Gemmatimonas phototrophica: one gene and its partner. The protein of the gene in region 1 binds, or shares a complex with, the protein of each later gene. Links are inferred from orthologs where the notes say so. Each region holds a gene or a part of one and is shown on either strand. Other genes may lie near its edges. The genes, in order: GEMMAAP_RS13035 and dnaN.

What was found.
Region 2: the proteins of GEMMAAP_RS13035 (region 1) and dnaN are in contact, whole or in part, in a solved structure (PDB 1OK7), measured with the Escherichia coli proteins. The link is inferred for Gemmatimonas phototrophica from one-to-one orthologs.

The regions. Positions count from the first base shown.
Region 1 is NZ_CP011454.1:3,072,062-3,083,057, forward strand. The notes cover bases 1-2,830. They hold GEMMAAP_RS13035 (DNA polymerase Y family protein), read left to right. Parts: upstream 1-682; coding sequence 683-1,978; downstream 1,979-2,830. Other genes in these bases: GEMMAAP_RS13025 (alanine racemase), read left to right, coding at 1-159; ybaK (Cys-tRNA(Pro) deacylase), read right to left, coding at 177-647; GEMMAAP_RS13040 (hypothetical protein), read left to right, coding at 2,081-2,374; GEMMAAP_RS13045 (sodium-dependent bicarbonate transport family permease), read left to right, coding at 2,527-2,830. In the rest of the region: more of GEMMAAP_RS13045, read left to right, coding at 2,831-3,519; GEMMAAP_RS13050 (P-II family nitrogen regulator), read left to right, coding at 3,540-3,851; GEMMAAP_RS13055 (LysR family transcriptional regulator), read left to right, coding at 3,864-4,778; GEMMAAP_RS13060 (sensor histidine kinase), read right to left, coding at 4,792-6,417; GEMMAAP_RS13065 (heavy metal translocating P-type ATPase), read left to right, coding at 6,751-8,427; GEMMAAP_RS13070 (S8 family peptidase), read left to right, coding at 8,651-10,162; GEMMAAP_RS13075 (S8 family peptidase), read left to right, coding at 10,414-10,996. UniProt on the Escherichia coli protein: Poorly processive, error-prone DNA polymerase involved in translesion repair and untargeted mutagenesis. Copies undamaged DNA at stalled replication forks, which arise in vivo from mismatched or misaligned primer ends.
Region 2 is NZ_CP011454.1:210-11,351, reverse strand. The notes cover bases 7,494-10,469. They hold dnaN (DNA polymerase III subunit beta), read right to left. Parts: upstream 9,550-10,469; coding sequence 8,437-9,549; downstream 7,494-8,436. Other genes in these bases: dnaA (chromosomal replication initiator protein DnaA), read right to left, coding at 9,783-10,469; GEMMAAP_RS00020 (hypothetical protein), read left to right, coding at 7,537-8,265. Outside these bases: polA (DNA polymerase I), read right to left, coding at 1-991; GEMMAAP_RS00050 (GWxTD domain-containing protein), read right to left, coding at 1,021-2,436; GEMMAAP_RS00045 (serine/threonine-protein kinase), read left to right, coding at 2,519-3,478; pyrE (orotate phosphoribosyltransferase), read left to right, coding at 3,490-4,050; GEMMAAP_RS00035 (methyl-accepting chemotaxis protein), read left to right, coding at 4,114-5,811; GEMMAAP_RS00030 (helix-turn-helix domain-containing protein), read right to left, coding at 5,815-6,717; more of dnaA, read right to left, coding at 10,470-11,142. UniProt on the Escherichia coli protein: Confers DNA tethering and processivity to DNA polymerases and other proteins. Acts as a clamp, forming a ring around DNA (a reaction catalyzed by the clamp-loading complex) which diffuses in an ATP-independent manner freely and bidirectionally along dsDNA.

The DNA of each region.
Region 1 (10,996 bases):
CGGGTGATCCCCAACCACGTGTGCATCGTGGTGCATCTCTTCGACGAGATCTTCGGCGTGCGTGGACATGCGGTGGAAACTCGCTGGCCCGTGGCCGCGCGTGGACGCGCCTCGAATCTCGAACTTGAAACGGCTCCCAATCGGCCGCGCGCCGTGTAGTCAGCGCACGGCGCGCGTCAGTCGCGTGCAATGGGGGCGAGAATGCCGCGGGTGAGCATCAGCAGATCGTCGGCGTGCAACGCGAGCTCCAGCCCGCGACGTCCGGCGCTGACGTGAATGCGCTCGTACAGAATGGCGGTCTCGTCGAGCACCACCGGCAGGGGACGCTTTTGTGCCAGGGGACTGATGCCGCCCACGATGTATCCGGTGGCCCGTTCGGCGGCCTGCTGGTCAGCCATGGTCGTGCGTCGCCCCCCCAGGGCATCGGCCATGGCCTTGAGATTGAGCATCCCGCTCACCGGTACCACGGCGCAGGCGAGCCCCACCCCGTCCACGTCAACGACGAGCGTTTTGAACACGCTGGACGGATCAAGTTCGAGGGCGTCGGCCGCCTCGAGCCCGTAGGAGGCCGCCTTGGGGTCGTGCACATAGCTGAGGACGTCGTGCGGGACGCCGGCTTTTTTGACGAGCAGAATGGCGGGGGTCACGGCAACACTATGCCACGGGGACTTAGTTTTCCGCCATGACTCCGCCGCGCCGAATTCTGCTCGTGGATGCCGACGCATTCTTTGTGGCGGTCGCTCGGCAGGAAGACCCTGAAGGGGCGGGCAAGGCCCGGTTGCTCATTGTTGGCGGACGACCGGGCTCACGCGGGGTGGTGTGCAGCGCCTCGTACGAATGCCGCACCTTTGGCGTCCGCTCCGCCATGCCGATTTCCCGGGCACTCAAGCTGTGTCCCGACGCGATGTGCGTGCCGGTGCCCCGTGGGGCCTGCAGCGCACGCAGCCGGGAAATTCAGGCCGTCCTGGCCCGCTTCGCCCCGGTGGTGCAAGCCTCGAGCATCGACGAGTGGTACTGCGATCTTGGGGGCACCGAGGCGCTGTACGGGCACGAACCGCTGCGGGCCACGGCTCACCGCATTCGGGATGCGGTGTTCGAGGCGACCGGCCTGCGGGTGTCGATAGGCGGCGGTACCTCGCGACTGGTGGCAAAGATGGCGGTGGAAGTCGCCAAACCCAAACCCGGTACGACGGCTGACGGGGTGCACTGTGTGGCGGCGGGAGGGGAAGCCGCGTTCCTCTCCACCTTTCGCCTGGCCGACTTGCCCATGGTGGGCCCCAAGCTTTCCGAAAAGCTGGAGCGCATGGGGCTCGTGCATGTCCGGGAGGCGCAGGCATGGAGCGAAGCCGCGCTCGTAAGCCGCCTGGGCGATCGCGCCGGCCCCTGGCTCGCGCGGCGCGTACAGGGGGTGGACGACAGTCTGGTCACCCCTCGTGAGCGCCAAAAGCAGGTGAGTCGTGAGGATACATTTGCCCATGATCTCAATGACGACGGGGTGATTGAGCGCGAACTGCTCCGGTTGGCCGTCCGGGTCAGCGCCGATCTCCGTCTGCAGGCGCTGCGCGCCCGCACCGTGACCGTCAAAATCAAAGACACGGATTTCCGCACCCGGTCGGCCCAGCGAACCCTCTCAGGCTACATCGAGTCGGAGAAGTCGGTGCTGAAAGCCGCCAGGCCGCTGCTGCGGCAGCTCCGGGGGAAGCGCCGGGTCCCCGTGCGCCTTTTGGGCATTGCCCTGTCGCACTTTGACGATGAACCGGAAGCAGCCCCCCTGCCCGCCGCCCAGCTTGGACTCTTCGCCCCGCCGCCCCCGGCCCCGGAATCGGCACCGGGGGACGCGGACCCGGACGAGTCCCCGCGCGACCGGGCCCTGACTCGGGCACTGGATCGCATCCGGAACCGTTATGGCTCTGGGTCAATTCTTCCTGCTCGGCTGGTGGCACCCGGAGACGATACCGGGCCAAGGGTGGAAGAATAAGCCCGGTCCCACTAGGTTCCCCCGCGGTGCGGCAAACGCGTTTCTTTCGCCGCGAGCCGGCCGTATCGCCGACCGATATTTCTTTCTGCTCAGGGTGTCTTCATGAGTGCTCAGCAGTACGATCCGAACAAGTTGGGCTGGGGCGCGGCCATCGTGACCGTTGCCATGACGGCAGCGTTGGGCTTTGGCGCGTACACGATCCACAACAACACGTATCGCCACCCGCGCGATCCGATGGCCCAGCAGGTCTACTTCGAGCGCGATGAAGCCAAGCAGTCGGGTGCCGAGGAGCACGGCCCGGCTGCCGCTGGTGATCACGGCGCCGCCGACGCGGAGCACAAGGAAGCCGCTCCGGCAGCCGGTGGTGCCGCCGCGCCTGCGGCCGAGAAGCACTAAGCCCGCCCGCTGACGCGCAGGCGTCACGCACAGAGGAGCCGCGATCAGACGATCGCGGTTTTTTTGTATCCGGCGCTTTCATTTGTTTGCTCAATGTTTTCGCTCATTACATTCAATTTGTTTATAGCATTGAGATTGTCGATGTTGCGGTCATGATTGAGACGCTCAAGGCCAACCTGCTTTCGCCGATCCCGCTCGCGTTCGCGCTCGGGATCGTGACCCGCCTCATGCGCAGTGAGTTCTCGCTGCCGAAGGACGTGTATAGTGCCCTTTCCATTTACCTCCTGTTTGCGCTTGGCCTGAAGGGCGGGGTGGAACTCGCCCACGCGTCCTTCGACAGCATCGTTGCGCCCGCTGGCGTAACGCTCCTCCTCGGCTGCATTACGCCGCTCAGCACCTATGCGGTCATGCGCTACGTGGGACGCTTCGGCACATCGGACGCCGCCGGTATGGCGGCGCACTACGGATCGGTCAGCGCAGTGACCTTCATTGCTGCGCAACAGTTCATGCAACGCGTTGGCGCACCCGCCGAAGGGTTCATGCCCACGTTGCTCACCCTGCTCGAAAGTCCGGGTATTCACATTGCGCTCGCCATTGGCGCCATCCAGCGCAACAAACAACTGCTGGCCCTGGGCGGTGACAAGAACGCCCACGGCTCCGTGCGTGAGGTCCTTCACGAGGTCCTGACGGGGCGCACCATGGTCCTGCTGGTCGGTGGGCTCGTGGTTGGCTATTTCATGGGTGAATCCGGCTGGAACGCGGTTTCGCCATTCTTCGAGAGTGGCTTCAAGGGCGCGCTCATGCTCTTCCTGTTGGAGATGGGGATCGTGGCCGGTGATCGACTGGGTGACCTGAAGAAGGTGGGCCCGTTCCTCCTCGCCTTCGGGATTGTCATGCCACTGCTGCACGGCGCCATCGGTGTCATCCTCGGCGCATGGGCGGGCCTTTCTCCGGGTGGTGCCGCCGTCCTGGGGACCATGGCCGCCAGCGCGAGTTACATCGCCGCGCCCCCCGCGGTGCGCCTCACGCTCCCGGAAGCCAATCCGACGTACTCGCTGACGGCTGCACTCGCCATCACCTTTCCATTCAACATCCTCGCCGGCATTCCGATCTACTACAGCATCGCTCAGGCGATCGCGACGTAGCCCTCCACGATTTCACCATTATGCTCACGCATTCGTTCAAGCTGGTTACGATCATTGCCGAGCCGGTGCTCGAGCCGCGCATCACCACCGAGCTGCGTCGCCTGGGCGCGACCGGCTTCACGGTGGTGGAGGGGCGCGGCCAGGGATCGCGGGCCCTGCACGCGGCGGAAATTCCCGGGATCAACGTCCGCATCGAAACGATCGTCCCGCCCGAGGTGGCCGATCGCATCGTTGAATACATCTCCAAACAGTACTTCGCGGATTACGAAGTCATCGCCTATCTCTCGGATGTGCAGGTTGTCCGTGGCGAAAAGTACCGTCGCGCTCCCTGAACCGGACCACAGATGACGCAGCTATCGCTCAACACGCTGAATTACCAGCACCTGTTGTACTTCTGGGTGGTGGCGCGCGAGGGAAGCATTGCCAAGGCCACAGTGGTATTGCATCTCACGCAGCCTACCATCAGTACGCAGTTGAAGCTGCTGGAGCGCTCCATGGGGGCGGCGCTGTTCGAACGTCGTGGGCGTCATCTGGTGCTCACCGACACGGGCCACCTGGTCTTTCATTATGCCGATGAGATGTTTCGCACCGGGCGCGAACTCACGGAGGCATTGACGCGTGGCGACGTGAGACTACCGGCGCGACTGATCGTGGGCATCTCGGATTCACTGCCGAAGCTTACCACGTGGCGTCTGCTTCGCCCTGCCCTTGATGCGGTGCCGGGACTACACCTCACCTGTCGCATTGATAAAACCGAACGATTGGTGGCCGATCTCGCAGTACATGCCCTTGATGTTGTGCTCGCCGACACCCCCGCCTCATCGTCCATTCCCATGACGCTGTACAATCACCTGCTTGGTGAATGTGGCGTGACCGTGTTTGCCACCGAAGCTTTGAGCGCCAAGTACCGACGCCGCTTCCCGCAGTCGCTGGACGGCGCGCCGTTCATCATGCCGACGTCAAACACCGCCATGCGCCGTTCGCTGGACACCTGGTGTGTGGCCAACAATGTGCGCCCCAGCATTGTGTGTGAGGCCGAGGACGTCGCGCTCCTGCAAGTCTTCGGGCAGGAGGGGATGGGTCTCTTTGCCGCGCCAAGCGTGGTGGAAGCACAAATCCGGCGGGCGTACCACGTTCGTGTCGTGGGTCGCCTGCCGGAAGTGAAAGAGCAGTTCTACGCAATCTCGGCAGAACGAAAGCTGGCGCACCCTGCCGTGGTCGCTCTCAAGGAGGCCGCACAGGCCCGGTTGTTTGGCTAGAGGCGGAGATGCCTCAGAAGGGGACGGTAAACCAGAACTCCGCTCCCTTCCCCACTTCCGACTCCACGCCAATTTCCCCTTCGTGCGCCTCCACGATGCCCTTGGCGATATACAGCCCCAACCCTGAGCCAGCGCGCAGCAGCCGAGGGGCCTGCCAATAGCGCTCAAAAAGGCGTGGCACGTCATCGGGCGCCACGCCGGGGCCGCTGTCGCGCACACTGATCCGCAGCATATCCTCCAACCGCGTGGCCGTCAGCACCACTTCTCCCCCGTGCGGCGTGAAGCGCACCGCATTGCCGAGCAGATTGGACAACACCTGCTGCAAGCGGTGCCGATCGGCCAGAATCACGGGCAGATCACTCTCCACCTGACGGACAAAGCGCAGCGCGGCATCCTCCATCACCGGCTCAAACATGTCGGCGCATTCCTTCAGGATGTCACCGGCCGGCACGCGTCGGCGTTCCACGCGTAACCGGCCGGCCGAAATGCGCGAGACGTCCTGCAAGTCCTGAATGAGTCCGTCGGCCTGACGGGCGGCGGCGCGCACGGCTTCCACTTCGTCGCGGGCCATGGGGGCCGCGTCTTCCGGCGCACCGGCATACGGCGGCTCACGCTTGAGTACGGCCCCCGTCAGCATCACGATGGCGTTGACCGGATTTCTCAGGTCGTGTGAGACGATGGCCAGCATTTCGTCGCGCTCACGCACCGCGCTGCGCGACTGCTGGTACAGTCGCGCGTTCTCCAGCGCCAGCGCGGCCAGACCAGCGAACTGATCGGCCACATGCTGTTCTTCAAGCGAGTGGGCTACTCCGGGACGTGTGCGGACGAGATGCAATGCACCAATGGCGCGTCCACCCGCCCGCAACGGCACGAGGAGTACCGCACTGGCCCCCAGCGACTCTGCGCGCGACCGCGAGGAGGCGTCGGGGAAGTTGGCGCCGAGCCACGCCTTGATATCGGTAATGCGCTGGGCTTCGGCCTCGTGGGCCACTCGCGCGCTGCTGGCAGCGGTCGGCTCCAGATCCAGCGGCTCGGCAATCTTTGACAGCAGTGCGGCAGTGTCTTCGTGCCGATGCGGGTCCACGTGGGTTGCTGCCGCGCGACGCATCGCGCCATCGGGCGTAAGCAGTTCCAACAAACTCCACTCCCCGAGCAGCGGTACCGGCAACTCGGCAATCGTAGCCATCGTGCTCTCCACGTCGAGCGACGCGGCCAGCACCCACCCAGCCGTCGCGAGGAGCTTCTGTCGCTCTTCACTCTTGACCCGCTCGCTCACATCGCGAAGGGTCACCATGAACGTGCGCTCGCCTTCCATGGTGACGCGCGCAATGGACGCCTCGGCCGGAAAGGTCTCACCGTTCTTGCGCAGCCCTGCAATTGGGCGGCGGCTCGCCATCACCCGCGCGTCCAGCTCCCCTTCGGCGAAGGTGCGCATGTGCCCACGATGCACGGCGCGCGAGGCCATGGGGAGCAGCCGATCGAGTGGTTGCCCGATCATCTCGGGCTCCGTCCACTGAAAAATCTGCTCCGCGCCCCGATTGAAGCGTACAATGCGGAAGTTGTCATCGAGAGCGATAATTGCATCAGCCGCAATATCGACGATGGCTGCCAGGGCTGCGTGTGAGTGCGTATTCGCCATAGCTGACAAAACTAATCGGAGAATGAGCCGGCCGGTGAGAACCCCATGGCGCACGGGCGACGCGTGTCGTATGGGTACGTATCTGCATGACGCTGCACGGGCGAGACTCCCTGCCCGCTGCCGTTCGCGATGACTGATGACACCGCAACAACTCACATGCGTTTATCCGGAATACCTGTTCCAATATCCCCCCTTCCGTTCGCAACGCTAGCCTTTCTGTTAACAGGAGCGATCGCGCCACTGTTTGTCCCGGCTGATCCGTGGCGTGGGCGCATCTGGCTGCTGGGCTTGATTGTCACTGGACTGCCGGTGGCGTGGCGAACATTTCGCGGGATGTTGCGCGGCCAGTTCGCAGCGGATGTCGTGGCCATGCTCGCGATCGTTGGTGCGCTGTTGCTGGAGCAACCATTGGCGGGGCTGGTGGTCGTGCTCATGCAAACAGGTGGGGAGGCACTCGACGCGTATGCCGTAGCGCGGGCCTCCAATGCGGTCGAGGCGCTGGAGGCGGACGCACCAACCACGGCGCATCGCGTGGTCGAGGGCCGAGTGACGGACATTGCGGCCGCCATGATCGTTCCGGGTGATGCGTTGCTCATTCGGCCCGGCGAACTGGTGCCGGCCGATGGTGTGGTCATTGATGGGACCTCCCATGTGGATACGTCACGACTGACCGGCGAGCCCGTTCCGGTTCGTGTTGCCGCCGGCGCGCGGTTGTTTTCCGGCAGCATCAATCAGGACGGCGCGATTACGCTGCGCGCCGAACGGCGGTCGCAGGAGAGCCAATACGCGAAGATTGTGGATCTTGTGCGGTCGGCGCAGGCATCCAAGAGTCCGCTGCAGCGCACGGCTGATGTGTGGGCCGTGTGGTTTACGCCGCTCACGCTGGTGGCATGTGGTGTGGCGTGGCTGGTCTCACACGACTGGTCGCGCGTGTTGGCCGTTTTGGTGGTCGCTACACCCTGTCCGCTCATTCTGGCCGCACCGGTGGCCATCATTGGGGGCATCAATCGCGCTGCCAAGCGTGGCATCATTGTCCGTCATGGTGGTGCATTGGAAGGGCTCGCCAAGGTAGATACGGCCGTGTTCGATAAAACCGGAACGCTGACCGTTGGCAAACCGCGCATTGCGCACATTGTGGTGGAACACAACGGGGCTGTGCTTGACCTGCTGGGAAAAGCAGCCGCCGTGGAACAAGGATCAGGACATTTGCTGGCCCGCGTCATTGTCGCGGAGGCGGAGGAGCGTGGCGCGCCACTCATGAACGCGACGGAGCTGCAGGAATCGGCGGGGCGTGGTATCCGGGGCCGCGTGCAGGGCGAGACTGTTTTTGTCGGGGCGCCCGACTATGTGCGGGAGGCGCTGCTGGAGTTGTCACCAGTGACCGCCGGTGTGCTGTCGCGCATGGAGCATGACGGCACAGGATTACGTGCGTATGTCGGGACGGACGGTGGCGCGGTGGCCCGCATTGAGTTTGCCGATCAGTTACGTCCGGAGTTGGCGCCCATGTTTGCGGAACTCCGTGCCCTGGGCATTGCCGATCTGCATCTGCTCTCCGGTGACAAGGCCGACAATGTACGCACCATTGCCGAAGCCGTGGGCATCACGCAGTACGCTGGCGACTTGAAGGCGCAGGACAAGGTGACGCGTGTGACCGCGCTGGAAAAGGCCGGCCGCACGGTAATGATGGTGGGTGACGGCACCAACGATGCGCCGTCATTATCCACCGCAACCGTGGGAGTGGCGCTGGCGGGGCACGGCGGCGGTGTTGTTGCGGAAGCAGCCGATGTGGTGCTGCTGGTTGACGATCCATCGCGCATTCCCGAAGCCGTGCGCATTGGCCGTCGGTCGCTGCGCATTGCGCGGCAATCGATTGGTGTTGGGTTGGGACTTTCCTTGGTTGGGATGGCCTTTGCCGCCGCCGGGCAGCTCACGCCAGTAGCCGGCGCCATCATTCAGGAAGCCATCGATGTTGCCGTGATCCTGAATGCGTTGCGGGCCGCGCGCGCCTGACTGACGCGCGCGAGTGCATGATGCGGGTGCGCATGGTGTGACACGGGACACGCGATTCGTCGCGCCCGCATGATATTCCAATCAGAATCATTACACTGGTGGCACACGTCACCAGAAATGCCCTCTGGCTGTGTTGCGTGCTGTCACGAAACCCCGTCAAGCAAGTGAATGCGGACTGCGAAGCAGCGGAACGCATCACGGCTTTTGCAGATGGGTTGCTACTATGCGTTCGTTCTTCCGTCCTGCTGTTGTTGTATCGCTGGTCATGGGTTCACTGACCGCGTGTACGGATAGTCCTCCCGCCGTGACCGCACCGGACGTGGAGCTGGCCTCACAGGCCATCGCAGCCGCCTCGAGCAACTCGGCGGTCGATGTCATTGTCACCTTTGACGACAGCGAAGGCGATCCCGTTGGCCGCGCGCGCGCGTTGATGAATCAAGTGGGCGGCACGCCCCGCTTTACCTACAGTCATGCACTCAAGGGGTTTGCTGCGCGTATGTCGCCGCAGGCGTTGGAGAACATCAAGCGCGCCAAAGGGATCAAGCACATTGAACTGGATGCGCAAGCGAAGGGCATGACCACCGTCGTTGCGCGCTCGTGGGGGCAGGACCGGTTGGACCAGCGGGTGCTGCCGCTCGACAAGAGCTACAGCTTTACCGCCAACGGCACCGGCGTGCGCGTCTACATTCTCGACACGGGCATTCTGCCCACGCACCAGGAATTCAGCGGGCGGTTGTTGCCCGGCTTCTCGGCGTTTGGGGACAACAACACCAGCGATTGCCACGGCCACGGGACGCACGTCGCCGGCACGGCAGCGGGCGCCACGGTGGGCGTGGCCCCCGGGGCGCAGGTGGTGCCGGTGCGCGTGCTCGATTGCACCGCCTACGGATCGTGGAGCGGCATCATTGCCGGCATTGACTGGGTGACCAGCCAGAAGAACAACAACAAGAGCATCCCCATGGTCGCCAACATGAGCATTGGCGGTGGCGTGAGCAGCTCGGTGAACGATGCCGTGACGCGCTCCATTCTGGCCGGGGTGGTCTATGCGGTGTCGGCTGGCAACAAGAACGTGGATGCCTGCACGCAGTCGCCGGCGGCCACCCCCAATGCGCTCACGGTGGGCGGTACCGAGAGCACCGATGCCAAAGCCAGCTGGAGCAATTGGGGCAAGTGCGTGGACCTCTTTGCGCCGGGGGGCAACATCTACTCGGCGTACTACACCGGCAGCGCCAACTATGCCGCCATGAGTGGCACCTCCATGGCCTCGCCGCATGTGGCCGGCGTGGCGGCGCTCATTCTGAGCACTTATCCCGCGTATACGCCGTTGCAGGTGCGCAGCTCGATGGTGAATGGCGCCACGGCCAACGTGGTCACGGGGGCCGGGACCGGGTCGCCCAATGTGTTGCTGTCGTCGCTCTTTGGGGTGAGCACCGTGCCAACGGATACGGTGACCACAACGCCAAAGGACACCACCACCACAGTGACTCCCGCGCCTCTGGCTACGCCCACTTTGTCGGTGAGCCGTCAGGTGACGAAGAACAGCAATACGGCGCGGTTGTCGTGGGGAAGTGTGACGGGGAGCAGCGCCGAGATTTGGCGGAACGGGGCGAAGTATCTGGTAACGGCCAATGACGGCAGCCAGAACGACAGCAAACTGGCGCGCGGGAGCTACAGCTACAAAGTGTGCAACGTGGGTGGCACGGTCTGTTCCCCAGCTGTGACGGTCACCTTCTAACCGAACGTCACCACGACGGCCAAAGTGTGACACAGCGCACGTCATTCTCCGGTGAGAATGGCGTGCGCTTCATGATGTGTTACAGCTTTGGCAACGTTCTGTCCACACGGCAAAACGGTCGTGGCGATTGGTGACCCATGCCCGTCTTGAAGGCGAATGCAGGCCGCATCCAGCGGCTGCACCTCGCCCTTCATGACGGGTACCCGATGCGCTCTTCCCTTCGTTCAGTCGCTTTGGCCACGCTGGCTGCCATGTCGCTCGTCGCATGTGCGGACGACCGCTCACCCATTACGGCTCCCGAAGCCGAAGTGATTGGCCTGCCGTCGGCGGCCGCGGCGTCAGACAATGGTGCGGTGGATGTGATTGTGACCTTTGAAGACAGCGAAGGCGACCCCACGGGTCGCGCGCGCGCCCTCATGAATCAACTGGGCGGCAATTCGAAGCACACGTACACCCATGCGCTGAAGGGGTTCTCGGCGCGCATGTCTCCCAAGGCGCTGGAGAATCTCAAGCGCGCCAAGGGGATCAAGCGTATTGAAATGGATGGGCAGGCGAAGGGCATGGGTACCATGGCCGCGCGCTCGTGGGGGCAGGACCGGTTGGACCAGCGGGTGCTGCCGCTCGACAAGAGCTACAGCTTTACTGCCAACGGCAGCGGCGTGCGCGTCTACATTCTCGACACGGGCATTCTGCCCACGCACCAGGAATTCAGCGGGCGGTTGTTGCCCGGCTTCTCGGCGTTTGGCGACAACAACACCAGCGATTGCCACGGCCACGGGACGCACGTCGCCGGCACGGCAGCGGGCGCCACGGTGGGCGTGGCCCCCGGGGCGC
Region 2 (11,142 bases), 3.1 Mb from region 1 along the record:
GATCAGCGAGCGACGGGGCACGCGACGCCGGGGGGGCCGGGGCCGCTGCCGCCGGGGCCGATGACGGACCGGCAGTGGCGCCCGTGCCTCCAACGTCCTTCAACAGGCTGCTGAATTCGAGCTCCAGATACAGCGCCCGCAGCGCCTCGGCGTTCGGGGCGTTCACCTGGAGTTTGGTGGGATCAAGCTCCACCGGAACGTCTTCGTGAATGGTCACCAGCTGCTTGGAGAGCCGAGCCTCGGCTTCGTATTGCAGCAGCGCTTCACGCGGGCGCTTCTTGGTGATCTCGTGCACGTGCGCGATGATCTCTTCGAGGGCACCAAACTGATTGATCAGTTCAATGGCGCCCTTCTCACCAATGCCCTTCACCCCCGGCACGTTGTCGGAGCTGTCACCGACCAGTGCCAGATAATCAATGACGCGTTCGGGCGGCACACCCAGCCGATCGTTGGCGTTCTCCACGCCCACCCAGTTCTCTTCCACGCTGGCCGGACCGCCCCGACCGGGGTTGAGCAGCCACACGCCCGGACGCACCAGCTGCTGAAAGTCCTTGTCGCCGGACACGATGACCACGTTGTAGCCGGCAGCCACTCCCTTGCGCGCCATCGTGCCAATCACGTCGTCGGCTTCAAACCCTTCGGCCGTGAGCACGGGAATGTCGTACGCGGCCAGCAGCTGCATGACGCGCTCGAGTCCCTGATCGAAGTCGGCCTGCAGATCGTCGGTGAGCCGTTCGCGGGTGGCCTTGTAGTCGGGGTACAGCTCGTCGCGGAACGTCGCACCGCTGTCGTGCACCCAGGCCAGCAATTCGGGCTTGTGCGTGTTGAGCAGGCGCTTGAGAAAATTGGCGACGCCCCACGCAATGGAACTGTTCTCACCACGACTGGTGGTGAGTGGACGCTGCATGAGGGCAAAGAACGCGCGATAGATGAGCGCGTAGCCGTCCACCAGAAACAGTCGCGGGGACGGCGGGAGGGTCACGTCAGCCATGGTGCGTACCCTCCCGTTTCAGCAGCAACTCAGCGGACGCCGAGCTTGCGACGAATGGCCACGTCGAGATCGCCACGACTTTGGGCACTGAGGCGCCAGCGGCCAAAGCCGGTCTGGTCAACGAAGATGAGCTGGATACGAAGCTCGCGATATTCCCAGATCTGCTGGCGGACGCGCTCATTTGGATTGAGCAACCCGGTGTCGATAATGTTGTCCGGATCGCCCAGCGCAACAAAGGCTGTGCCGCGATCCGACTGCCATCCGGCTCCGGCATCATCACGGAAACGGACGTTGGCGTTGCGGATGCGCGCAAAGTAATCACGTATGCCTTCATGTTCAGCCGTCCCGGGCACCGGATCGGTTTCCTGCAGAAACGTCGTCCAGGCCGCCGCCCGCGCACTCAGGTCCGCTTCGCGCAAAGCCCTGATCCGCTCGGCGTTGGTGAAGAGACGCAAATAGGCGATCATTTCGTCGAACGTGCCAATGGGCACATCTTCGCCCAGCGACACCAGGATGCGAGTGCGCGCGGTGTCGGGGCGCCCGGGCGCCGAGACCAGCACCGTGTTGATCCCCACCGCGAGTCGATTCACCAGAATGCCAACCGTACCGCTGCGGCCGCCGGCGCGCACCGGCAGCGTAACCAGGGTGTCCACGCCCACAATATCCGCGTCGCCCACCACGCGTACCTGCATCGATGCGGGCGGTGTGGGCCCTACGGCGTCGAGGTAGATCGCGAGCACGGAATCGATGCCATAGACCACCGTGGCCCGCGGGCGGGCCAGAATACGCGGCAGCGAATCGACGCTCTGCCGTGGAATGGCCTCGTACACCGGCACCGGTGACGAAAGCCCCTCCGGTGCCAGTCGCGGCACCTCCAGTGAGACTTCTTCGCTCGAGTTGCGGATGCTGGACTCATCCTTGACGCTCATCGACATGGTGTAGCGGCCGGGCGCGAGGCGCACGAACTGCTGCCAGATGATGCTCTCGTCGGAACGCGACGTTTCCCGGAAGGTTGGGACCCGTACCTGCTCAGTGGCTTCGATGGTACGGACCAGAGTGGCGCCCTGCCGGATCTGCACGCGCGCCACGTACCCCGCTGCGTAGCGGTCGCCTTCGCGCGTGAAGCCGAGCGCGCGGGAAGGGAGCGAGAGGGCCAGCAGGGTGAGCGTGGAATCCGGAGACGGCATGCGCAGGAAGGAGACCGATGCCGTGAAGGGGATGGCCCCCGATCCGGCCACCAGTCCCATGGACCGGTACAGCCGCTGCATTTCGGCCGGCGCTCCCAGCACCGATGGCGGGGCCCCTGGTGGGCCACCTGGCGCAGTCGGTACGGTTGAGTTCGCTCCGGTGGGGCGCGCGCGTGCGCAACCGGCCAGGAGAAGGGCGGCAGTAGCCGAGAAAATGAGGGTCCCGAAGGCGGGACGCGAAAATGGCTTCCGTGTCATGTTATGACGTATAGTCCAAAGGTTACGACACGTTCCTGTTCTTTGTCTTGCTGCGACTGCCGTACGGCGTTACGTTCGCCCCGTGGCCATCGAGACGCTAGTCGGGACGACTCTTGCCGGGTACACGGTGCGTGGGAAGGTTGGCGAAGGCGGTACAGCTACCGTTTTTCGTGCCGATCATGCCACACATGGCACCGTAGCCCTGAAGGTGCTGCGCGAAAAGCTGCAGCACGATAAAACCGCTGTCGCGCGTTTCCTGCGCGAGGCACAGTTCGGTGCACGGGTAGAACACCCGAACATCGTACGCACCCTAGACTACGGCCAATCGGACACCGATCGCTACTATCTGGCGATTGAGTGGGCCGGTGGCGAGATCTTGGACAAGTACGCCGAAAAGAGCGGCCCCCTGCCGTGCAAGGAGGTTGGTGAGATCCTTGCCCAGATCTGCGGAGCGGTTCAGGCGGCCCACGATGTGGGCATCGTGCACCGCGACCTGAAGCCGGAGAACATCATGTACGATCCGGCGGCCAAGCACATCAAGCTGCTCGATTTCGGCATTGCTGCCGATACCGACGCCGCTCCCGACCAGCGCTTGACCCGGGCCGGGTTTTTCGTGGGCACGCTCATGTACGTGGCGCCGGAAGCATTGTCGGGCGAGCTGGTGGGTCCGGCGGCCGACCAGTATTCGCTGGCGACCATCGCGTACTTCCTGCTCTCCGGGTGCCTGCCGTACACTGGCAAGTCGCCGCGTGAGCTGTTCTCACAGCTGCTCACCCAGCCGCCGGTCTCGCTCAACAAGGCGAAGCCCAGTCTCACGTTCCCGACCGCCGTGGAAGCGGTGGTCATGAAAGCCCTGTCCAAGGCGCCCGCCGAACGGTATCCGTCGGTCAAGGCGTTCTCCGATGCCTTCATCGAGGCGGCCGGTAGCACGGTCATGCCCACTGGGCAGTCGGCTCCTGCCCCCTCCTCAGGGGGCGGCGGCGATGCCGGCAAGGACAAGGGCGGACTCTTTGGCAAGATGAAGGGACTGTTCGGACGTTGACCGACGCCACCATGACACGCCTGATCGCCCTGCTGGCCAGCCGTTCGGCCAAGCGGGGCGATTTTGTGCTGGCCTCCGGCCGGCGCTCAAATCTGTATGTGGACTGCCGCCTCACGGCGATGCACCCCGAAGGGCAGCTCCTCATTGGGCGGGCCGGCCTGGCCGCGCTCCGTGCCACCGGCTGGCCCGTAGACGCCGTGGGCGGTCTGACCCTCGGCGCCGACCCGATTGCCTACGCCATTGCCCATGCCAGCGCCTTGGCCGCCGAGCGCGGTGACGGGGAGATGGTTCGGGGCTTTACCGTACGCAAGGAAGCCAAGCAGCACGGGACCGGGAAGCTCATCGAAGGGCCGTTCCAGGCCGGCGACAAGGTGGTGGTGGTGGAAGATGTGATCACCACCGGTGGCTCCGCCCTCAAGGCGGTCGAAGCCATTCGCGCCGCCGGCGGCGAGGTGCTGGGCGTGTTGTCGCTGGTAGACCGCCAGGAAGGCGGGCGGGAAGCGCTGGAAGCGGCGGGCTTGCGGGTCATCAGTCTGGTGACCGCCGAACAGTTGATGCCGCTGATCGCGTAGACTGGGGATTGGCGGGGGGCCACGCCCCGATACCCCCCGCCGGCTTGCGCGTCTTGTACGCGTATGGCCTCTCCCGCCCTTCCCTCGCTGACGCCGCGGTCGATGCCGCGACTGCTCACCCCCGCCTCAACGCGGGCGGTGCCGGTCTCGGCCGCCACGCTCTACGAAGAGGAGCGGGCCAAGGATGTCGCTACCTTCCGCGTGGCGTCGCGCCGCCGGCTGTGGAGCACGATCATCGTGGCCGTCGTCCTGGTTGGCGCCATGCAACTGGGACTCGCGGCCGTCCCCCTCTGGACTGTGGCCGGGATGTTGGCCGGAGCGCTGGCGCTCAATGCGCTGCTGTCGGTCCTCGGGTCCACGCCGTCGCTCTACCGCCGCTGGCTCAAGTACCTCTTTGCCATCGTTGACACCGCCCTCATCAGCGGGGTGGTGTACGTGTTCGGGGCGCCCGTGCTGGTGCTCACCTACATCCTGGCCATTGTCCCCTATTCGTTCGATCGGGGACCCACGCTCGGGTACGTCACCACGGCGGCGTCTGTTGCCGGGTTTGTAGCGGCCAGTTTCGCGCACAACGCGTTCATGCCGTTCAGCGCCACGCCCACACCGCACATCCTGCTCGCGGCCGGGTTGCTGCTGCTCGTTTCGCAGCAGGTCATTCAGATGCCGTCGCGCCTTATCACCCGACTACGGCGAACCCGCGAGCGCATGGCGCAGGTGGAACACGGCGATCTGTCCGCCCGCGCCGATGCGCGTCACGCCGATGAACTGGGATTTCTCGAGCGCAGCTTCAACGGCATGGTGGACGAGCTCCAGCTGCTGATCGAGACGGTGCAGCGTGAAGCCGACGAAGTCGCGGCCGTGGCCACGCAGGTGTACAGCGCCTCCAGCACCATGCAGCGACGGGCGGTGGAAGTCGCCGGTGGGGCGCACTCCCTGAGCGAGGAGCTGCATGTGCAACAGGAGCGCGCCGCCCAGGGGCTTCGCACGGGACACGATGCGCGGCGCACCGCCGATTCGGCACGGCGCACCGCACACACCACGGCTTCCGACGCGCATGTGCTTGATGACATGGCCGGGGCCAGTCGAGAGGCCATTGAACGCGCCGCGCAGGCGCTGCTGCGCGTGGGGGAGGATGTGAACGCCGCCGCCACTACCGTACGTGCACTGGAGCCGGCCTCTGAACAGGTGGGACACTTTGTGGATACCGTGTCCCGCATTGCCCGGCAAACCAACATGCTGGCGCTCAACGCCGCCATTGAAGCCTCGCGTGCCGGAGAAGATGGGCTGGGGTTTGCCGTGGTAGCAGATGAAATCCGCGCGCTGTCGGTGGAAAGTGCGATGGCGGCCAAGCGCGTGGCCGCCACGGTGCAGCGGGTGCGCGATGACATCAGCGCCGCCGTCCTGGCCATGGATACGACGGCTGACGAGGTGCAGGGGGCCGGGACCATTGCCCGTGATGCCACCCGGGCGCTCACCACCATGGTGGACGGCATTTCGCGCATCACGAAGCAGAGCGATGAAGTGGCCGTGCTCGCTGAAACGCAGGCGCAGCTCTCCGCCTCAGCCGCGTCTGCCTTCGAAGCGCTTGATCTCTCCGCGCAGCGCGCGTCAGCCGGCGCCCGTACGGCGGCGGATGGTTCGGCGGCGCAGCGCAGCAGTCTCGAAGAGCTGTCCCACAGCGCCCAGCAACTGTCGCAGGCGGCCGCGCGGCTACGCTCCATGGCCCTGCGGCACACGACAGAGTTTGCGGTGGTGCGCTAACGCCTAATCTGGCGCCGCCACCCGTTCACTGTCGGGACGGCGTTGCACCAACCACTGCGGTGGCGATGCAAACGGATCGAAAGTCTGGAGCTGCTGTCGATACGGGAGGACGAGCGATTGCCGCATGTGCTCCAGCATCTGTTCACCGGAATAGCGGCGTCGAAACTCCGCCGCTCCCATGTGCAGAATGCCCGAAACGTGTCGGGAGAAGCTTTGCGGTGACGAGTACTCCATGAGAAAGGAGACCTGGGTTATGGAACTCCCCGGATTCTCCAGCAGGTGTGCGGCGCGTACCAGACGGGCCGCGGCCAGATACTTCTTGGGCGCCGGAATACCTGCCCGGTAGAATCGACTCATGAGGGTGGTAGGGACCACACCGATGTAGCGGGCCAATTGCTGCACTGTGGTCATGCTGCGCGGCACTGTGAAGAGCGTGTCGAAAAAGCGCACGCTGCTGCTGCGGGCCGTCGCCAAATCATTGCGCAGTGTGCGAATGGCGAGGTTATCAATGCTCCCCGGTGTTTCCGCATTCACCAGCGAGCGCAATTCGCGCCACCCGGCAGGATCGCGTGTATCCACCAGGGTGCGCACGCCATGTTCACCCAGCGATAGCAGCGCGGCTGACGATCGGGTCTCGTAGGCCGACAGGAGCGCCACAGCCGGCACCCGCGGAAACTCACGAACAAGCCGCGCGACCGAAGGCGCGTAGTGCTGCTGGTAGCGCGACACGCTGACGATGACCGCCGACACGGCGTGTGTGCGCAGATCGCTGAGCACCTGGTCCAGGTTTTCGCGATGCACGGTAACACACCCTCGGCCGGTCAGGGCATCCACGCGCTGCTGTTCCGCCGGCGTCACGAACGTGACCACGGCACGTGGTGCTCGACTGCTGGTGACCATGTCCATCCTCCGTTCAAGGTGACTGCTCAGGCCGAAGCAGGACTCCGCACCTGGTTATGAACGGGGCGACAATACCGGCGCATGTCACTCCGCTGTCAGCCTGCCGCGTGCTGGTGTATGTCTGGGCGCTGATTTGCCGCGCCATGCCCCGTCATGATGGGGGGCGCCGTTATATTGGGCAGACACGGATATCGTCGGCCGGACGGTCGCGAAGATGGGGGACGGGCCCTGGTGGCCGCGCCTCAGCTCCGAGGAAAGTCCGGGCTCCACAGGGCAGGTTGCCAGGTAACGCCTGGGTGCGTGCGGCGCGAGCTTCACGCAACGGACAGTGCAACAGAAAGCAAACCGCCGCCTTCGCAAGAAGACGGTAAGGGTGAAAGGGTGGGGTAAGAGCCCACCGCGCGTTCGGCAACGAACGTGGCTCGGTAAACCCCGACCGGAGCAAGGCCAAATAGGCGGTGAGAGACGGCCCGTCTCGAAAGGGCTGCCAGGCCTTCGGGCTGACGCAGTGAACCGCGGGTAGGCTGCTGGAGCGTGTCGGTGACGGCACGCCGAGAGGAATGACCGTCCGGTGCACCTCGGTGTACCGACAGAACCCGGCTTATAGGCCGGCGGTGTCCGTGTGTTTTTTCCAGTCTTTTCGGGAAGTGATGTAACGTGACGAGACCCGTAAAGAGAGCAGTTTTTGGCGCTTTTGGCGCAATGCTGGCGTCTGCCTGCGGTGGTGGTGCTGTTATTACTCCAACACCAAGCCCCGCTCCAATTCCGGTTCCCGCGCCTGTTGAGCGCGGTCCCCTGCGTGTTTCGCTCCCCGGCCGCGTGCCAATGGCCACCTGGCGTGTGCAATCGCTGGCGCGGCTCAAGGTGAGTGGCGAGGGGGTGAGCGGATCGGCCGCCGATGAGCAACGGGTGGAGTCGCGCGCGCTCGTGTCGTGGCGCTTCGACCGTACCACCGCTGGCGCGCTCAAGGGCGCGGGTCAGGTGGATTCGTTCACGGTCCGCACGAGCTTTGACAACAGCAAAGGGACGATGCTCCCCACGATGCCGGCGCTCCTGCTGCTGGATGCCGTCATGGACAGCGCTCTGGTGCGGGTGACCACCCGCCCACCCCTGGCTAACGAGTGTGACCGGCCAGAAGCCGGCGCAGCCGCACTGGCCCGTGAACTACTGGTCCGCATTCCCAATGGAATTCTGGCCGGAGAACGGTGGAAAGACAGTACGGTGACCCTTGTATGCCGCAATGGTGTCCCAATGACGGTGTATAGCACCGTCATTTCAACGCTCGAAAAGCTGGACGATCGCCAACTCGTGCTTCGACGGGAGCTGGTCACAAGGCTCGAAGGGAAGGGCGGATCGGCCTTCAGGAGCCTCGAACTGGCCGGGACAGCCACTGGGTCCCAGCGGGTGGAGATCGCCGCTGCAGGGGGCACTGTGGAGCGTCTGGAGGGCACATCGACCCTGACGATGCAGGCGACGGAACGGACACCGGGCAATGCGGCCCGCACCCAGCAGATTGTGCAGAAGGTCGAGGTGAGGGCGGAGCGGGTGCGGTAGTTGAACTGAGAACTGACAACTTTGACTGACGACTGAGAACTCCGACTGAAAACTGAGAACTCGCCCGAAGATCACGTGATCCTCGGGCGAGTTCTCAGTTGTGAGTTCGAGTTGTCAGCTGTCAGTTCAAGTCTTGAGTTATCAGTTCTTGTGAGCTGACAGCTTTCCACCTCAATCCATCAACCGCAGCGGCATGACCAGGCAGAGGTACTTGGCCGGGTCGTCCCACCCTTCGGGCTCGATGGTGGCGGCACGTTCGGGGGCCTTGAACGTGAGGCGCACCTGCTCGGTGGGCATGTAGCGCAGGATTTCCAGCAGATAGGTGGCGTTGAAGCCGATATCGAGCTGATCGCCGGTGTAGTTCACCGGGAGTTCGTCGCTGGCTTCGCCCAGATCGGGGGTGGTGACGCTGAACTTCAGCATCCCGGTGTTGAACGACATCTTGATGCGGTGCGTCTGATCGGACGCAATGACGCTCATGCGCTTGAGGGCGCTGGTGAGCGCGGCCTTGTCGGCCAGCGCATAGCGGTCGTTGTCCTTGGGGATGACCTGTTCGTAGTTGGGATACGGACCCTCAACGAGGCGGGTAAAGACCGACGTGAATGGCGAGCGGAAGCCGAGGTGGTTATCGCCGCGCGCAATTTCGAGTTCTTCTTCGGCCGGAAAGAGCCGGCGGATTTGCTCGAGCGCCTTGGGGGGCACGATGAGATCGCCCGGCGGGGCGCTGCTGGCTTCGACTGGCAGCTCCATCTTGGCCAGGCGGTGACCGTTGGTGGCCACCATGCGCATGCGCTCTTCGCGCAGCTCCCAGAGCACGCCGTTGAGAATGGGTCGCGACTCTTCGGTGCTGACGGCAAAGGCGGTGTGCGAGATGAGTTTTTGCAGTTCTCCCGACTTGACGCGCCACGAGTCGTTGAAGCGTACGCTCGGGAACGTGGGGAACTCATCGCGCGGCAAGCCAAGCAGCTTGAACTTGGATCGTCCGCACTCGATGGTCACTCGCTGCTCGCCGCTCGCCGTGATCTTGACCGGCGACGGCGGCAGCTCGCGGGCGATCTCGCTGAGTTTCTTGGCGGGAATGGTGATCGCGCCAGGCGTTTCGACGTCGGCACTGACTTCCGTGCTGACAGCGATATCGAGGTCGGTCGCGGAAAAGCGAATTCCGCGCTCGGTGGTTTCGACGAGCAGATTGGCGAGTACCGGCAAAGTGGTCTTGGCCGGTACCGCAGCGGTCACGGCCTGGAGGCCTTCCTGCAGTTTTTCACGCGAGATCGTGAACTTCATGCCCGTTTTTGTGGAAGGACTGCGCACACCTGCTGTTTAAAAACAGACTTAGATATAAAAACAGTGGTAGTAGCAGGGGATGTGGGCTTGTCTATAAACGCTGCAAGCTACGCGTTCAGAACACCTTTCGCCATATCACCTCATGTGGACTTCCTGTGGGGAGGCGAGGAGACTCCCCGAAGTTGCACAGGTGGGGGTGGCAAAAATGTGGGGGACTGTGGAGCGATGGGGATTCAGGTGCCGAGCTGGCCGGTTGTCCGCAGAGTTTCCAACATGCCCCGAACCTTCAAAACACGCTCGGTAAACCCGGCTTCGCCGGCCATATCTTCGGCCACCCGCTCCAGGGAATGGATAACCGTGGAGTGGTCGCGCCCACCGAAGGCGTTGCCGATCTCCACCAGCTGCAGTGCCAGGAGCTCGCGACAGAGGTACATGGCCACCTGACGCGGGGTAGTGAGCTGTTTGGTGCGGGTCTTGGAGCGCAGCCCATCGGGGGTGACCCCCCACTCGCGCGCCACGACCTGCTGAATGGTGGCGACGGTGATGGTGGTGGGCGGGACGTCGGGGAAATCGGACGTGTTGGCCCCCCGGAGCTTGTCGCGCAGCGCTTCGCGGGCGAGATCGACGGAGATCTCGCGGTGCTTAAAGGAGGCGTACGCCAACAGCTTGATGATGGAGCCTTCGAGCTCGCGCACGGACGACTTCACATGCTGGGCGATGAACTCGATGACTTCGTCGGGGATGGTGAGCTCGAGGTGATCGACGCTCGCCTTCTTCTTGAGGATGGCGATGCGGTGCTCGAGATCGGGGGAATCGACGTTGGCGACCATCCCCCACTCGAAGCGGGAAATGAGCCGGGATTCGAGTCCGGGGATTTCCTTGGGGGGCCGATCGGAGGTGAGCACGATCTGGCGCCCGGCCTCATAGATGGCGTTGAAGGTGTGGAAGAACTCCTCCTGGGTGGATTCCTTCCCCTTGAGGAACTGCACGTCGTCCACGAGCAGCAGGTCGATTTCCCGAAAGCGGCGGCGGAAATCGCCCATCTGGCCGGTCTGAATGGCGCTGATGAACTCGTTGGTGAACTGCTCGGTCCCCACGTACGCAATGCGCAGCGCCGGGTTGCGGCGGAGCTGTTCGTGGGCGATTCCCTGCATGAGGTGGGTTTTGCCGAGCCCCGTTTCTCCGTAGATGAAGAGCGGGTTGTAGACCTTGCCGGGAGCCTGGGCGGCGGCCTGAGCGGCGGCCGCGGCCACGTCGTTGGACTTGCCGATGACAAACTGGTCAAAGGTGTACAACGGGTTGAGTGGCGTAGAAATGCGCGATTGCTGCTTTGTTGGTGGCGCGACAATTGGTGCTGGCGGTGGCGCCACGAACATGTCCATCTGCACCCGCCCGGCTCGTTCCTCGTTCACCTTGAAGCGCACCTTCATGGGGTGGCCGAGGGCCACCGGGGCGAAGGTGGCGAGCAGATCGGCGTGCTTGGACTCGTTCCAGTCGGCCGAAAACTGGTCGGGGGCGCCGACCATCAGGGTGTCGCCTTCGACGACGATGGCGTCGGTGGGCTCGAGCCAGGTGCGGTACGTCTGCTCAGGA